Regions from separate parts of the Pseudomonas sp. HN11 genome, predicted to be linked through region 1. Evidence: predicted binding sites of a transcription regulator. Region 1 holds the regulator's gene; each other region holds the start of a gene.

Region 1 (4,899 bases):
CAGCACTGGGAAGCGTGAGCGCCTGGGCTCTGCCGAACGATAGCCAGCAGCCGATCCACATTTCGGCTGACGATGCGCAGCTGGATGACAAGCAAGGCGTCGCCACCTACACCGGCGGTGTGATCATCACCCAGGGCTCGATGAAGATCACCGGCAATACGGTGACCCTGACTCGTACCCAGTCCGGCGACATTGACGTGGTCACTTCGGTGGGCAACCTGGCTTACTTCGAACAGAAGCAGGCGCCTACCGACACCGGCCCGATGAAAGGCTATGGCAAGACCATCCAGTACCACGCCCAGCAGAACCGCATCGTGCTGATCGACCAGGCCAAGGTACTCAGCCCCGATGGCAACTCCACGGAAGGTGAGAAAATCACCTACGACACCGTGAAACAGATCGCTAACGCCGGTCGTGCCAATGGCAGTAAGGTCACCGCACCTCGTCCACGCATCGACATGGTTATCCAGCCGAAGAAGAAGGCCGAGTAATGGCAACCCTGAAAGCCCAGCATCTGGCCAAGGCCTATAAAAGCCGTCAGGTCGTGCGCGATGTCAGCCTGTCGATCGACAGCGGCCAGATCGTCGGCTTGCTCGGCCCCAACGGCGCCGGCAAGACCACCTGCTTCTACATGATCGTTGGCCTGGTCCAGGCGGACCAGGGTCGTGTTCTGATCGACGACCTGGACGTGAGCCACCAGCCAATGCATGGCCGTGCGCGCGCCGGTATCGGCTATCTCCCGCAAGAGGCGTCGATCTTCCGCAAACTGTCGGTCGCCGATAACATCATGGCCATCCTCGAGACCCGCAAGGAACTCGACCGTGACGACCGTCGCAAGGAATTGGAAAGCCTGCTGCAGGAATTCCACATCAACCACATTCGCGACAACCTCGGCATGAGCCTTTCCGGTGGTGAGCGCCGCCGTGTGGAAATCGCCCGCGCCCTGGCCACCGCGCCCAAGTTCATCCTGCTGGACGAACCGTTTGCCGGCGTCGACCCGATCTCGGTCGGTGACATCAAGCAGATCATCCATCACCTCAAGGCCAAGGGCATTGGCGTGCTGATCACTGACCACAACGTCCGTGAGACACTCGATATCTGCGAAACCGCGTATATCGTCAACGATGGCCAACTGATCGCCGAAGGTGATTCCGCCACCATCCTGGCCAACGAACTGGTCAAGGAAGTGTACCTGGGTCACGAGTTCCGCCTGTAAACACCGTGGTGTCACGGCCGATGCCACGATGCGCGGGAGTCAATAAAAACCTCCGGATTTTTATTGTTACCGCGCTCTAGGCAAAGCCCCCGACATCAGGCATATAATTTGCTTATGTTTGGCGCTAACGCGCCCTGTCGTGGATGGCGCACTGCGCCGGCGAATAAGGTGTTAAGCCCCTGCCATGAAACCATCGCTAGTCCTGAGAATGGGCCAGCAGCTGACGATGACACCGCAGCTGCAACAGGCCATCCGCCTGCTCCAATTGTCGACCCTGGACCTGCAACAGGAAATCCAGGAGGCCCTGGAGTCCAATCCGATGCTCGAACGCCAGGAAGAAGGCGACGACTTCGATAACGCAGACCCGCTGGCCGATAACATCGAGCAAAAACCCAATTCCGACGTGCAGGAACCCTCCTATCAGGAAACCGCCCCTACGGTGGATAACCTTGAGGAAGGCGAATGGAACGAACGCATCCCCAACGAGCTTCCGGTAGATACCGCCTGGGAGGACGTCTACCAGACCAGCGCCAGCAGCTTGCCCAGCAATGACGATGACGAGTGGGACTTCACCACCCGCACCTCCGCTGGCGAGAGCTTGCAGAGCCATCTACTGTGGCAACTGAACCTGGCGCCGATGTCGGACACCGATCGCCTGATCGCCGTGACGCTGATCGACTGCATCAACAACCAGGGTTATCTGGACGAGACGCTCGAAGAGATTCTTGAGGCGTTCGATCCGGAGCTGGATATCGAGCTGGACGAAATCGAAGCCGTCCTGCACCGCATTCAACAGTTCGAGCCCGCCGGTATTGGCGCGCGCACCCTCAGCGAATGCCTGCTGCTGCAATTGCGCCAGCTGCCGGCCAAGACGCCCTGGCTCACCGAAGCCCAGCGCCTGGTCACTGATTACATCGACCTGCTGGGCAGCCGCGACTACAGTCAATTGATGCGCCGCATGAAGCTCAAGGAAGACGACCTGCGCCAGGTCATCGAGCTGGTACAGAGCCTCAACCCTCGCCCTGGCTCGCAAATCGAGTCCAGCGAAGCCGAATACGTGGTTCCCGACGTGATCGTGCGCAAGGACAACGAGCGTTGGCTGGTGGAGCTGAACCAGGAATCGGTGCCACGCCTGCGGGTCAACCCGCAATACGCCGGTTTCGTGCGTCGCGCCGACACCAGCGCCGACAACACCTTCATGCGCAACCAGTTGCAGGAAGCCCGCTGGTTCATCAAAAGCCTGCAAAGCCGCAACGAAACCCTGATGAAAGTGGCCACCCAGATCGTCGAGCACCAGCGCGGTTTCCTGGAATACGGCGACGAAGCAATGAAACCGCTGGTACTGCATGATATCGCTGAAGCGGTAGGCATGCATGAGTCGACGATTTCGCGGGTGACCACGCAAAAATTCATGCATACCCCACGGGGTATATATGAGCTGAAATACTTTTTCTCCAGCCACGTCAGCACCTCCGAAGGCGGTGAATGCTCGTCCACGGCGATCCGCGCGATCATCAAAAAACTGGTTGCGGCGGAAAATCAGAAAAAGCCATTGAGTGACAGTAAGATCGCTGGTTTACTGGAGGCACAAGGCATTCAGGTCGCCCGTCGAACCGTCGCCAAGTACCGCGAGTCCCTCGGGATCGCGCCTTCCAGCGAGCGTAAGCGTTTGATGTGACGGGCGGGCCACAGCGTTCCAGTGGCAGGTATTCCTACCTGCCGCTTTATGCACTGGCAACGAAGGAGAAGCTGTATGCAAGTCAACATCAGTGGACACCAGCTGGAAGTCACCAAACCCCTGCGTGAATACACCGAAAGCAAGCTGAACAAGCTGGCGGGGCATTTTGACAAGATCACCAATGTGCAGGTCATCATGGAGGTCGATAAGCTCAAGCAGAAAATCGAGGCCACCCTGCACGTACCGAATGCAAAGCTCGTCGCCAATGCGGAACATGAAGACATGTACGCGGCGATCGACTCGCTCTACGACAAGCTGGACCGCCAACTCATAAAGCATAAGGAAAAGAATCTGCACCTGATGCAAGGTACAGGTCGTTAACTCTCCCCCCATGATCCGACTTGAAACCATCCTGACCCCCGGCCGTTCCCTCGTGAATGTGCCGGGAGGCAGCAAGAAAAAAGCCCTCGAACAAATTGCCAACCTGATCGCGCGCGAAGTGCCGGATCTGGAGATGCAAGATGTGTTCGATGCGCTGATTGCCCGTGAAAAACTCGGCTCTACCGGTTTTGGTAACGGCATCGCCATTCCTCATTGCCGCCTCAAAGGCTGCGAAACACCCGTCAGCGCCCTGCTCCACCTGGAAGCCCCCATCGATTTCGACGCTATCGACGGCGCCCCGGTCGACCTGCTGTTCGTTCTGCTGGTCCCACAAGCCGCCACCGATGCACACCTGGAACTGCTCAGGCAGATCGCCAGCATGCTTGACCGCAAGGAAGTACGCGACAAACTGCGTAGCGCCAGTAGCAATGAGGCGCTGTACCAGGTTGTCCTGGATGAACAGAACGGGCAGTAATCATGCGTTTGATCATCGTCAGCGGCCGCTCCGGCTCGGGTAAAAGCACCGCCCTCAATGTTCTTGAGGATAACGGCTTCTATTGCATCGACAATTTGCCCGCTGGCCTGCTGCCGGAGTTGGCTGAACGCGCGTTGATCCACACCGAGCTGGCACAGCCCCTGGTCGCCGTTTCGATCGATGCCCGCAACCTGCCCAGCCACTTGGAGCGATTCCCGCAATTGCTCGAGGAAGTACGGGCCAAGCACATCCATTGCGATGTGCTTTATCTGGATGCTGACGAGGAGACCCTGTTAAAGCGCTTCTCTGAAACCCGTCGGCGTCACCCCCTCAGCAGCCCCCACCGCTCGCTTGCCGAAGCCATTGAAGACGAAACCAAGCTGCTGGGGCCGATCATTGACCTTGCCGACCTCAAGATCAACACCACCAGCCTCAATCTGTACCAGCTGCGGGATGCCATCAAGCTACGCCTGCTGAACCAGCCGGAGCCCGGCACAGCGTTTCTGGTCGAGTCATTCGGGTTCAAGCGCGGCATGCCAGTGGACGCCGACCTGGTGTTCGACGTGCGTTGCCTGCCCAATCCGTACTGGAAGCCGGAGTTGCGTGAGCAATCGGGGCTGGATCAGCCTGTGGCTGACTATTTGGCCGCGCAACCGGATGTGGAGGAGATGTTCCAGGACATTTCCAGCTACCTGCTCAAGTGGCTGCCGCGTTTCGCCGCAAGCAATCGCGCCTATGTCACCATTGCCATCGGCTGCACCGGCGGGCATCACCGCTCCGTTTACCTGACCGAGCGTCTGGGCCAGGTCTTGCAACAAACCCTCAAGAATGTCCAGGTCCGCCACCGCGACCTTAGCTGAAAGGAACACCTGCGCGATGCCCGCTCTGGAAATTGAAATCATCAACAAACTGGGCCTGCACGCCCGCGCCTCGGCGAAATTCGTGGGTGTCGCCGGGCAGTTTCCCTGCCAGATCCGGGCGGGTCGCACGCCGGAGTCCATGGTCGATGGCAAAAGCATCATGGCAATGATGATGCTGGCGGCGGGCAAGGGCACCAAAATTCATTTGAAGACGGAAGGCGAGCAGGAACAAGAAGCAATGGACGCACTCGTGGCGCTGATCAATAACTACTTTGATGAGGGTGAGTAA
Region 2 (4,899 bases), 2.5 Mb from region 1:
GGCCTGGGCGGCACAGGTATCGACTTCGGTGGCGCCGGGTGTGTAGACCATCGTTTGGTTGAGCCCGTGCATCAGGTCGATCAACGCGGCGCGATCACGACGCTGATGGCACTGCTGCTCGGCAAAGTCGCGCAAGGCTTCGTCAGGTTCGGTCAGGCGGGTGCAGCGCAGGAACGGAAACGCCGATTGGCTCTCGTGTTCTGCCTCGCGTAATTCGTCGATGTCCACTTGGCCACGAGCAGCGATGATGATGGCGTCGTGGGGGTCATCCAGGGTCAATACATGCAGGATATTGCCGAATGGGTCCACCTGGGCGCGCACCGGACGAGGCAGATCGAGCTGCCAGCTGAGTACGTGCTGGCGCTCGGTGTCGTGGGGCGTAAGGCGCAGATACTGGATACTGGCGCGCACCTGGTCTTCATAGTGGTAGGTGGTTTCGTGGCTGATGGAGAGTCTCATGCCGCCTCCAGGTAGGAACTGTAGATGGCGTCGCCCAACTGGCGGACCAAGGGGATAAAGTCGGTCAGCCAGGCGTGCAGGCCTTCCTTGAGGATTTCATCGATGGCGGTAAAGCGCAGGCGCGCATCCATCTCGGCGGCCAGGCGCTGGGCCGGTCGGCCGTTGAGGCCGGGCAGGCTGGCGAGGATCTGGTCGATTTCTTCACTGCAGGCACGCAATGAGCGCGGCACATCGGCGCGCAGCAGTAACAGCTCGGCGACTTGCCGCGCGCCAGGGGCATCGCGATAGATCTCGGTGTAGGCCTCGAACGACGAAAGCGCGCGCAGCAAGGCACTCCATTGATAGTAGGCGTGCGCGGTGCCATCGGTGACAGCTTCGGCCTGATCACCGGCCATTTCATAACGCGCATCCAGCAGACGCAGGGTATTGTCGGCCCGTTCGATAAAAGTGCCCAGGCGGATAAACCGAAACGCATCGTTACGCATGATCGTACCGTAGGTGGCGCCCCTGAACAGATGGGAGCGCTCTTTTACCCACTCACAAAACCGACTCATGCCATAGCGGCTCAGGCCCTGCTGGGCGATGTCGCGAATATCCAGCCAGGTGGAGTTGATGTTTTCCCACATGTCAGCGGTAATTCGCCCACGCACCGCATGGGCGCTGGCCCGCGCGGCGCCGAGACAACTGTAGATGCTGGCCGGGTTGGCAGCATCCAGGGCAAAGAAGTGCAGCAGGCGTTCAGCATGCAACTCGCCGTGGCGCTCGTGGTAATCCTCCAGGGTGCCGGTGATCAACAGCGGCATCGCCAGTTCGTGAAGGCCATCGCCGCGCCCGTCCTGGGGCATCAGCGACAGTGAATAGCTGACATCGAGCATGCGCGCGAGGTTTTCCGCACGCTCCAGGTAGCGCGACATCCAGTAAAGATCCGAGGCAGTTCTACTCAACATGGCATCAGTCCTCGACCACCCAGGTGTCTTTGGTGCCGCCGCCCTGGGACGAGTTGACCACCAGCGAGCCTTCGCGCAACGCCACCCGGGTCAAGCCGCCGGGGACAACACGGGTTTCCTTGCCAGACAACACGAACGGACGCAGGTCGATATGGCGCGGCGCTATGCCGTTTTCGACAAAGGTCGGACAGGTGGATAAACACAACGTCGGCTGGGCGATATAGGCGTGGGGCTTGGCCTTGATACGTGCACGGAACGCCTCGATTTCAGCGGCGGTGGACGCCGGGCCCACCAGCATGCCGTAGCCGCCGGAGCCCTGGGTTTCCTTCACCACCAGGTCCGGCAGATTGGCCAGCACGTGGGACAGTTCGTCGGGCTTACGGCATTGGAATGTCGGAACGTTCTTTAGAATCGGTTCTTCATCCAGGTAAAAACGGATCATATCGGTGACGAAGGGGTACACCGATTTGTCATCCGCCACGCCCGTGCCGATGGCGTTGGCCAGCACCACGTTACCGGAGCGATAAGCCGCCAGCAGGCCGGGTACGCCGAGCATGGAATCAGGATTGAAGGCCAATGGGTCAAGGAACGCGTCGTCGAGGCGTCGGTAAATTACGTCCACGGCCTTGGGCCCGTCGGTGGTGCGCATGAAAACGCGGTCATCACGCACAAACAGGTCGGCGCCTTCCACCAGTTCCACGCCCATTTCTCGGGCGAGAAAGGCATGTTCGAAGAACGCGCTATTGAAGCGACCCGGGGTCAATACGACCACGCTGGGGTTATCCAGGGGGCTGGAGCTTTTGAGGGTATCGAGCAGCAGATTGGGATAGTGATCGATAGGCGCGATGCGCTGGGCGGCGAACAGTTCCGGGAACAGGCGCATCATCATCTTGCGGTCTTCGAGCATGTAGCTCACGCCGCTGGGCGTACGCAGATTGTCCTCCAGCACGTAGTACGTGCCGTCACCATCGCGTACGAGGTCAACGCCGGAAATGTGCGAATACAGGTCGCGGTGCAGGTCCAAGCCCTGCATCGCCAACTGGTATTGCTCGTTCGCCAGCACCTGCTCGGCGGGAATGATCCCGGCCGTGATGATGCGTTGTTCGTGATACAGGTCGGCGAGGAACATGTTCAGCGCCTTGACCCGCTGGATACACCCACGCTCGACAATTCGCCATTCGCTGGCCGGGATGCTGCGCGGGATGGTGTCAAAGGGAATCAGGCGCTCGGTTCCCTGCTCATCCCCATAGAGCGTGAAAGTGATCCCGGCGCGGTGAAACAGCAAATCGGCTTCGCGCCGGCGCTGGGCCAACAGATCTTCCGGGGTGTCGGCCAACCAGCGGGCGAACTCGCGGTAATGCGGCCGGACCTGGCCCGCCCCATCGTACATTTCATCATAATAAGTGCGGATCATGCCGAACTCCTTGTCACCCGGGCGCAAGAACCATCGCAAGGCCCGTGCCAGCGGCATAAACACTTAAAAATCAGTGCCTTGAATTAAAACCAGAATCCAGCCGCACCGTCCTGGTGCGCAAAATACCCGTTGCACTGCCCTGCGCTTCATCGCAATGCGGGCTTTTACTATCAACAGCATAGTCAGAGTTGATTTCACTGCCCGGCCAAGGTTGCGGATAATCGGCACCATCTGCTGAACAGGGCATGCCCTACAGTTTCAGCGAACCTCTCTTCCCTTTAAGCCACCCTACGCGGGTGGTTTTTTTTGCGCCGCAAAGTTGCAGGGATGCGGTATCTCGACGACAAAACTGCACAAACAAAATCGGCCGACCCTAAGGTCAGCCGATACGCTGTATTTCTCATACTGCTCGCCGCTACATGGGTAACCCACGCACCTCCTGCTTCACGCCCCATCCCTCGATGATTCCTCCCAAGGGCTCGACCACCGCCCCGAAGTCTTGCTCGAAGTCTCCTATGCCGTCGTAGGTTGCAGACATGATTTTGCTCAACTCCAAGTACCAGGCGCCATCGTCGCGCGCACTGACCTGGGCATTCAGGGATTCCCCACGAAACTCACCCGCCGCCCTGCGCGCACGTTCCTCATCCGGGAAAATGGCGTAGAACTCGATGGGGTGAAAACGCGAGAAGTCGAAGCCGCCCTCTTTCATGCGGCGCAGAACATTGGTGCTGATGTCTTCTTGATAGGCTGTGCTCATGAAAAGTGCTCCTCGAATTGATGGATAGACTTTCCGTGCTTCCCGAAGCCCACGCCTTACTGGCGTGGGAGCTACGGCAACAACATCACCGCTGGAAAACAAGCATGTAGCTGACAAGACCAGAACCTAGCGATTCATTCGCTGATCTCACTTGCAGAGTAGCGCGAAGCTTTCGCCGCCACCAGAGGTGCTTGAGGGGTGTACAGGGATTGTTCAGGCGGCGGGAGAAATGTCGAGGATCTGAATACTGTTCTGGTCTTTGAGGATCTTGACCGTAGGTTCGGGCTTGCGCCCCTCAAGGTCATTGAGGTCCAGTTCGGCGGCGACGGGTACCAGCTTGTTGCGAATCATGTGTGCCGCATCTTCGAGGCTGGGCTTCTGCTCGCAGGTGAACTGCTCGACGGACTTAACGCCGTGATCATCAACGAAGGTAATCTGCCACTTTTGCATCGGTGCCTCCTCGATAAAACCCATGTGTGGGCTTACCTCTATCTGGACCTTGAGGGTTCGCCAAACGTTCCACTCAAGTCAGGAGGCACCGGATCAACTGCGCTTATTTTTCAGCGTGTTCTTTCAAGGCTTTCAAGGTGTTGAACGGCGCGTCCACCACGAACTTGTTGGCCAGCCACGATGGCACGCTGCCGCCTGGCTCGGTGTGCACCTGGTAGGTGACTTCGGTCTGGTTGTCGCCTTTGGGCACCAGTTTCCAGAAGCCGTCGACCTGGGCGACGCGTACGTAGCCTTTTTCTTCAGGCTTGTAGGTCGGCACGCCCTCCAGCTTACGGGTCAGCGTGCCGTCGGCCGCTTTGGTCGTAGTGATATGCAGGTAGGAATCACGATCCGTCACAGGGAACGGGGCTTTGAATTGGGTGTAGGTCCAGCTCTCGTCGCCTTTCTTGTCGACCAGCTTCTGGGATTTGCACTCGTGGATCCAGGCACAGGCACCGGCGACGTCTTCCTGGAGGGCAACGATTTTTGCCACAGGCGCCTTGATCACGGTCACACCGCGATAGGCCTTGTACTTGGAGCCGGCAATTTCGCTCAGGGACACCTTGATACCGTCTTCATCCTTGGCGACTTGCCAATCCTCAGCCTGGGCAGTGGCAGCAAACAGCACCGTAAAACCGCACAACACAGCCATTCGTTTCAACGAACCCATTGTTGTATTCCTTATTGTTGAAGTTGCGATAGTAAAGCCCATCAAGCCGCCGTCATCTCCTCCCACCAGCCAATCAAACGGATTGCATCGGCCTGGTCGGTGCCGCAGACCTCGAGATCCGCCTTGAAATCACTGCACACCGCCGGTCGCTCCGGCTGACCGA
Region 3 (4,899 bases), 2.8 Mb from region 1:
GTGATCCTACTGCAATACGAAGTTAGTGAAGAGCGCCTGCTCGACCACGACTTTGCCAAGTTCCTTCTGGGCCACTTCCTGCACGCTGGCCGTGACCTTCTGGCGCAGCATTTCCTGGCCCACCGGAGTGGCGAGTGTGTCGAAGCTTTGGCTTGAGAACAGCATCACCAGGTTGTTGCGGATCACTGGCATGTGCACCTTGAGTGCGTCCAGGTCCGAAGCATTGCGCGCCAGCAAGGTGATGCTCACCTGCAGGTAGCGCTGGCGGCCGTTCTGATTGAAGTTGGCGACAAAGGCCGGAAGCATCGGCTCGAAGATTGCCGGTTGCTTGACGTTACTGGCGGTTTCGGCGGCGACTGCCGGCTTGCTGGCACTGCTGTGCATGATGTACCAGGTGCCGCCGACCGAGGCGCCGATGGCCAGGAGCAGGCCCAGGACTATCAACAGGATAAGCTTGAGCTTGCCTTTGCCTGCGGGTGCTTTTGCTGCGTCGTCGCTCTTCGCCATGCCAATAATCCGTCACTATTCGGGGATTCATAGATCTACGGAAAGGCAAGAGCAAGTGTTATGCCAGAGTTGTCTGATGGATTTGGAAGTGTATGCCGATATCTGCCACGCAACAGGTGCCCTGTGGGAGCGGGCTTGCTCGCGAATGCGGTATATCAGTAACAAATATGCTGACTGATCCACCGCATTCGCGAGCAAGCCCGCACACATATTTGGGCCTGTGCAACGTTCAAATCAGGCGTAGTAATCGACGGCGCTGGAGCCGATTACGGTTGAGGTTACAGGTGCCACGGCTTCAGCCACATCAATGTGGTTACCACTGTCGCCGTTATCACCACCGCGCCCGCCGCTGCCGCTCACGCCACGGGTCTGCGCCTGTTGCTGCTGTTGCTCCTGGCCACGGGATTGGTCGGACACGTTCACATCCACCTGGCCCATGCCCTGCTGGGCGAACATCTCCCGCAAGCGGCCGGACTGGCTTTCCAACGCCTCACGCACCACCGGGTGGGCGCTCATGAAGTTGACCTGGGCCTGCTGGTCGGCGGTCATGTTGACCTTGATATCCAGACGACCGAGCTCGGCCGGCTGCAACTGGATCTCCGCCGACTTGAGGTTGGCGCTGGACAGGTACATCACGCGGTTGACGATTTCGTCGGTCCAGCCGCTCTGGTGCATGGCCAGCGGCGCATTGGTCACCGGCGGCAAGGCGTTGGCGGTTTTCGGCGTGGCGGCTTGAGTCAATGCAGCCAGGCGGTTGGCGAAGTCATCGACTCGGGTGTCGCTGCTGGCGTTTTTGAGGTCCTTGAGACCGTCTTCGATCAGCCCGCTGAAAGCCTTGTCGCCGCCCGTGTCAGTGCTGTCTTTGGTGGCTTGCTGGTCGACCATATCGGCCAGGCCGGCGGCAAAGTTCTGCGCGGCGGTGGGTTGGTCCTGAGTGGGCGCCGGGGCGGCTTTCGTCTGCGCCTGGCTGCTGGCCGAGACGTGACCGCCCTGCTCCATCGCCAGGCGCACGGCTGGCATGGCGTCCAGGGGATCGGCTTCTGGATCGAAAGCCGGCTTGGCTTCTTCGGTCGCCGCGATCGGTGCGGCGAGTACCGGTTGGGCTTTGTCATCCTTGGCCGTGGTGACGGGCGCCGGGATTTCTACCGGCACCGGCACGGCCACCGGGGTGACGCTGGCTATCAATGCCGGGTCGACCACTGGGTCCGTTGGGGGCTGCTGCACCAGGGTCGGATCGGCAGGCGCGTCGTCATCCTTGCTGGCACTGTCGTCGGGCTTGGCCGGTGGGGTGGCAGGCAAGGGTTTGCCGCTATCGGCAACGGCTGGCGTGTTGGCGGCAGGTTTGTCGCTGCCCGTAGCAGGTTTGGCGCTGGCGTCGGAAGACTTGCCTGCGGTGGGTTTGGGCGAGTTGTCGTCGGCCTTGGGCGTGGGTTTCGACGCTTGGTTGGCGAACACTTGAGCGAAGCCAGGGCCCGTGTTCCGTGGGTCCGCAGCCGCTGCCGCTGGGGCGGCGGCGGGCGCTTGAGGCTTGGCCGCGGGGGCAGCCTGAAGGAGCGAATTCGGGGCGACTGGCATAGGTAAAGGTCTCCACTGCATGGGGGTCGGGGATGCAGTATTGGGAGGTAGAGCAAGAGTTGGGCCAGGTTTTGGTTGGGGTTGGTTTTATTGAGTACATATCCGTTATTTAGGTAACGGCCACCTATGGTTCCGCTCTTACAGCGGGAGCTGGCTTTGGAGCGTGGGTAAGCCGGCAGGACGCCGGGTTAGCCGCGCTGGGCCAAGGATGGCCCATCGCGGCGGCCCACGCTCCAAAGCCGGAGTGAGGGCACACCGAGCCTAGGCGAGGTGCCGAGTGTTGGGGCGAAGCGTTTTTGGTTACTTTTTGCGCTTTTCAAAAAGTGACCCGCTGTAAGAGCGGAACCCTAAGCAGCCGTTACCGCAGGAATGGATATGTACTCGATAAAACCAACAATCAAATCTGAAACCGCTGCCGCTCCGACTCATACAACGGCTTAACCAAAGCAAACTCCCGATCAATCTGATCCACCAACTCCCCCAGATCCCCAACAGCAGACTCAACGGATTCAGCCTCCAACCGCTGACACAACTGCGCCAACCTTACCGCCCCAAGGTTCCCACTGCTCCCCTTGAAACTATGCGCAATCCGCCCCAACGCCTTGGCATCATCCCTAGCCTTGCGCAACGCCTCGACACGTTTCTGGGAATCATCAAGAAAGGTATCAAGCAACTTCGGATACTCACCTTCCATGACTTCCTGCAAACCCGACAACACCTCCGGGTCCAGATGTAGATCAACCACTTGCTCGCTCCTTGATCAAGAATCGACGGATTATGCCAGAGCCTCCCAGGAAAACTCCACGCAGACACTGCGCCCGCCATCGGACCAGCCTACAGCGCTGCTCAACTGACGCACGAGGCTCAAGCCCCGGCCAGACAGACGGTCGACATCCAGCGGCCGCGCCAGCACCTGCTCCACGTCAAACCCCGGACCGCTGTCCTCAATGCGCAGGGTCATCTTCCCACCCGTCGCCGTCGGCACCACCTGCACATGCACCCTTATATACCCGCTGTCGAGTCGCGCCAGGCGGTCATTACGCTGACGGTAATACTCGGCAAACCCTTGGGCGTCGCGCTTGAGCCTGGAATCGAGGCCCAGCACGCCATGCTCCAACGCATTCGAATACAACTCAGCCATCACGCTGTAGAGCGCCCCGCTCTGCTCACGTAAGCCATGGATCTCCAACAACAGTTGCAGCAGGTACGGTAACGGGTTGTAACGCTTCAAGGTTTCAGCGCGGAATTCGAAACTCACCGACCAATCCAGCGGACACGACTGCCCGCTGTCCGCATACAACGGCCCAGCAGCACGCAATTGTTCGCCGGCTTGCAAGGTGATTTCCACCATGCTCACATCATCCCGTGCTTCTCCGCGAAATGCCGCCAGAGCCTGCTCGATATCTTCAAATAAACGATCAGGCTCACGATTGGCGGCAAACACCTGTTGCAAGCGTTCGGCGCCGAACAGTTGGTCATTGACATCGGCGGTGTCCAACACACCATCGGACAACAAGAACACCCGATCACCGAGGGCCATGGGCCAGACTTCGGTGCGATCATCAAACGCTTCGGCCGACAGCACACCCAATGGCATATGCCGCGACGCAAGCGGTGTGCGTTTGCCGGTGGCGATTTCATGCACATAGCCGTCGGGCATGCCGCCGTTCCACACCTCCACCACCTGCCGCTGCGTGCTCAGGCACAACAGGGTGGCGCAGCAGAACATGTCCACCGGCAGGATGCGCTTGAGCTTGGCGTTCATCTCCCGCAGGGTCTGCGCCAGGCCGTAGCCTTTGGCGGTCATGCCGTAGAACACTTCGGCCAGGGGCATGGCCCCCACCGCCGCCGGCAGGCCATGCCCGGTGAAGTCGCCGAGCAGCACATGCATGTCACCGGACGGTGTGTAGGCGGCCAACAACAGGTCGCCGTTGAACAACGCATAGGGCGATTGCAGGTAACGGATATTCGGCGCGGCATTGATGCAACCCGAATGCGCGACCTTATCGAACACCGCCTTGGCCACGCGCTGCTCATGCAGGAGATAGCCGTGGTGCTTGGCGATCAGGTCGCGCTGCTGCAGAACCGTGGCCTGCAACCGACGCAGGCGGTCCATGGCGTTGATCTTCGCCGCGAGAATAAGCTGGTTGTAGGGTTTGGGCAGGAAGTCATCGCCGCCGGCATCCAGGCACTGGGCCAGCGCTTCGCTCTCGCGCAGGGAGGTGAGGAAAATCAGCGGTACCAGCTCTTCTCCCGCCAACTGCTTGATCCGCCGCGCTGCCTCAAAACCGTCCATCACCGGCATGAGCGCATCCATCAACACCAACTGAGGGCGCTCACGGGTAAACACCTCGACCGCCTCAGCACCGTTGGTGGCTGTAAGCACTTGGTGGCCCTGACGCCGGATGATGGTCGACAGCAACAGGAGGTCGGCGGCACTGTCTTCGGCGATCAGGATTGTCAGCGGTTCAAGGACCGGGGCCAGGGCGCTCAACTGATGTCGAACAGTTTGTCGAAGTTGGAGATGGCGAGGATCTTGCGCACGTCGGAGTTGCTGTTGACCACCCTGACCTCCGACTCGTCGCCACCCGCGTAGTCGCGCAGGAGCAGGAGCATGCCCAGGGCGGAACTGTCCATGTAGGTGGTTTCCTTCAAATCGACGACGTACAACTCGGGCACTTTGTAGAAACGCTCGTAGGCATCACGAAACATCTGGTGGCTGCCGAAATCAAACCGGCCCTTGACCGCGATCGTCAATTTCTTCCCGTCCAGGGATACTTCTGACTCGACCGACATGCGACTGCTTCCTTGTCATTG

What was found. The regulator sigma-54, encoded in region 1, starts transcription at its own class of promoters, with help from an activator protein. The targets are predictions, from matches to a motif close to ANTGGCATNNANNTTGCTNT.
Region 2: a site for sigma-54 is predicted at 2,853-2,872, ahead of LVW35_RS21625 (circularly permuted type 2 ATP-grasp protein). Genes of this name have one in related genera too.
Region 3: a site for sigma-54 is predicted at 2,132-2,151, ahead of LVW35_RS20420 (flagellar hook-length control protein FliK). Genes of this name have one in related genera too.

The regions. Positions count from the first base shown of each region.
Region 1 covers NZ_CP089985.1:971,444-976,342, reverse strand. The annotation lists gene lptA (lipopolysaccharide transport periplasmic protein LptA) at 1-491, shown strand, start outside; gene lptB (LPS export ABC transporter ATP-binding protein) at 491-1,216, shown strand; gene LVW35_RS04380 (RNA polymerase factor sigma-54) at 1,401-2,894, shown strand; gene hpf (ribosome hibernation-promoting factor, HPF/YfiA family) at 2,970-3,275, shown strand; gene ptsN (PTS IIA-like nitrogen regulatory protein PtsN) at 3,286-3,750, shown strand; gene rapZ (RNase adapter RapZ) at 3,753-4,610, shown strand; gene LVW35_RS04360 (HPr family phosphocarrier protein) at 4,627-4,899, shown strand.
Region 2 covers NZ_CP089985.1:4,757,004-4,761,902, forward strand. The annotation lists gene LVW35_RS21615 (transglutaminase family protein) at 1-459, opposite strand, end outside; gene LVW35_RS21620 (alpha-E domain-containing protein) at 456-1,406, opposite strand; gene LVW35_RS21625 (circularly permuted type 2 ATP-grasp protein) at 1,411-2,820, opposite strand; gene LVW35_RS21630 (ribonuclease E inhibitor RraB) at 3,236-3,577, opposite strand; gene LVW35_RS21635 (hypothetical protein) at 3,791-4,027, opposite strand; gene LVW35_RS21640 (START domain-containing protein) at 4,131-4,736, opposite strand; gene LVW35_RS21645 (YkgJ family cysteine cluster protein) at 4,778-4,899, opposite strand, start outside.
Region 3 covers NZ_CP089985.1:4,491,260-4,496,158, forward strand. The annotation lists gene fliL (flagellar basal body-associated protein FliL) at 7-507, opposite strand; gene LVW35_RS20420 (flagellar hook-length control protein FliK) at 742-2,082, opposite strand; gene LVW35_RS20425 (Hpt domain-containing protein) at 2,480-2,827, opposite strand; gene LVW35_RS20430 (ATP-binding SpoIIE family protein phosphatase) at 2,858-4,576, opposite strand; gene LVW35_RS20435 (STAS domain-containing protein) at 4,573-4,878, opposite strand.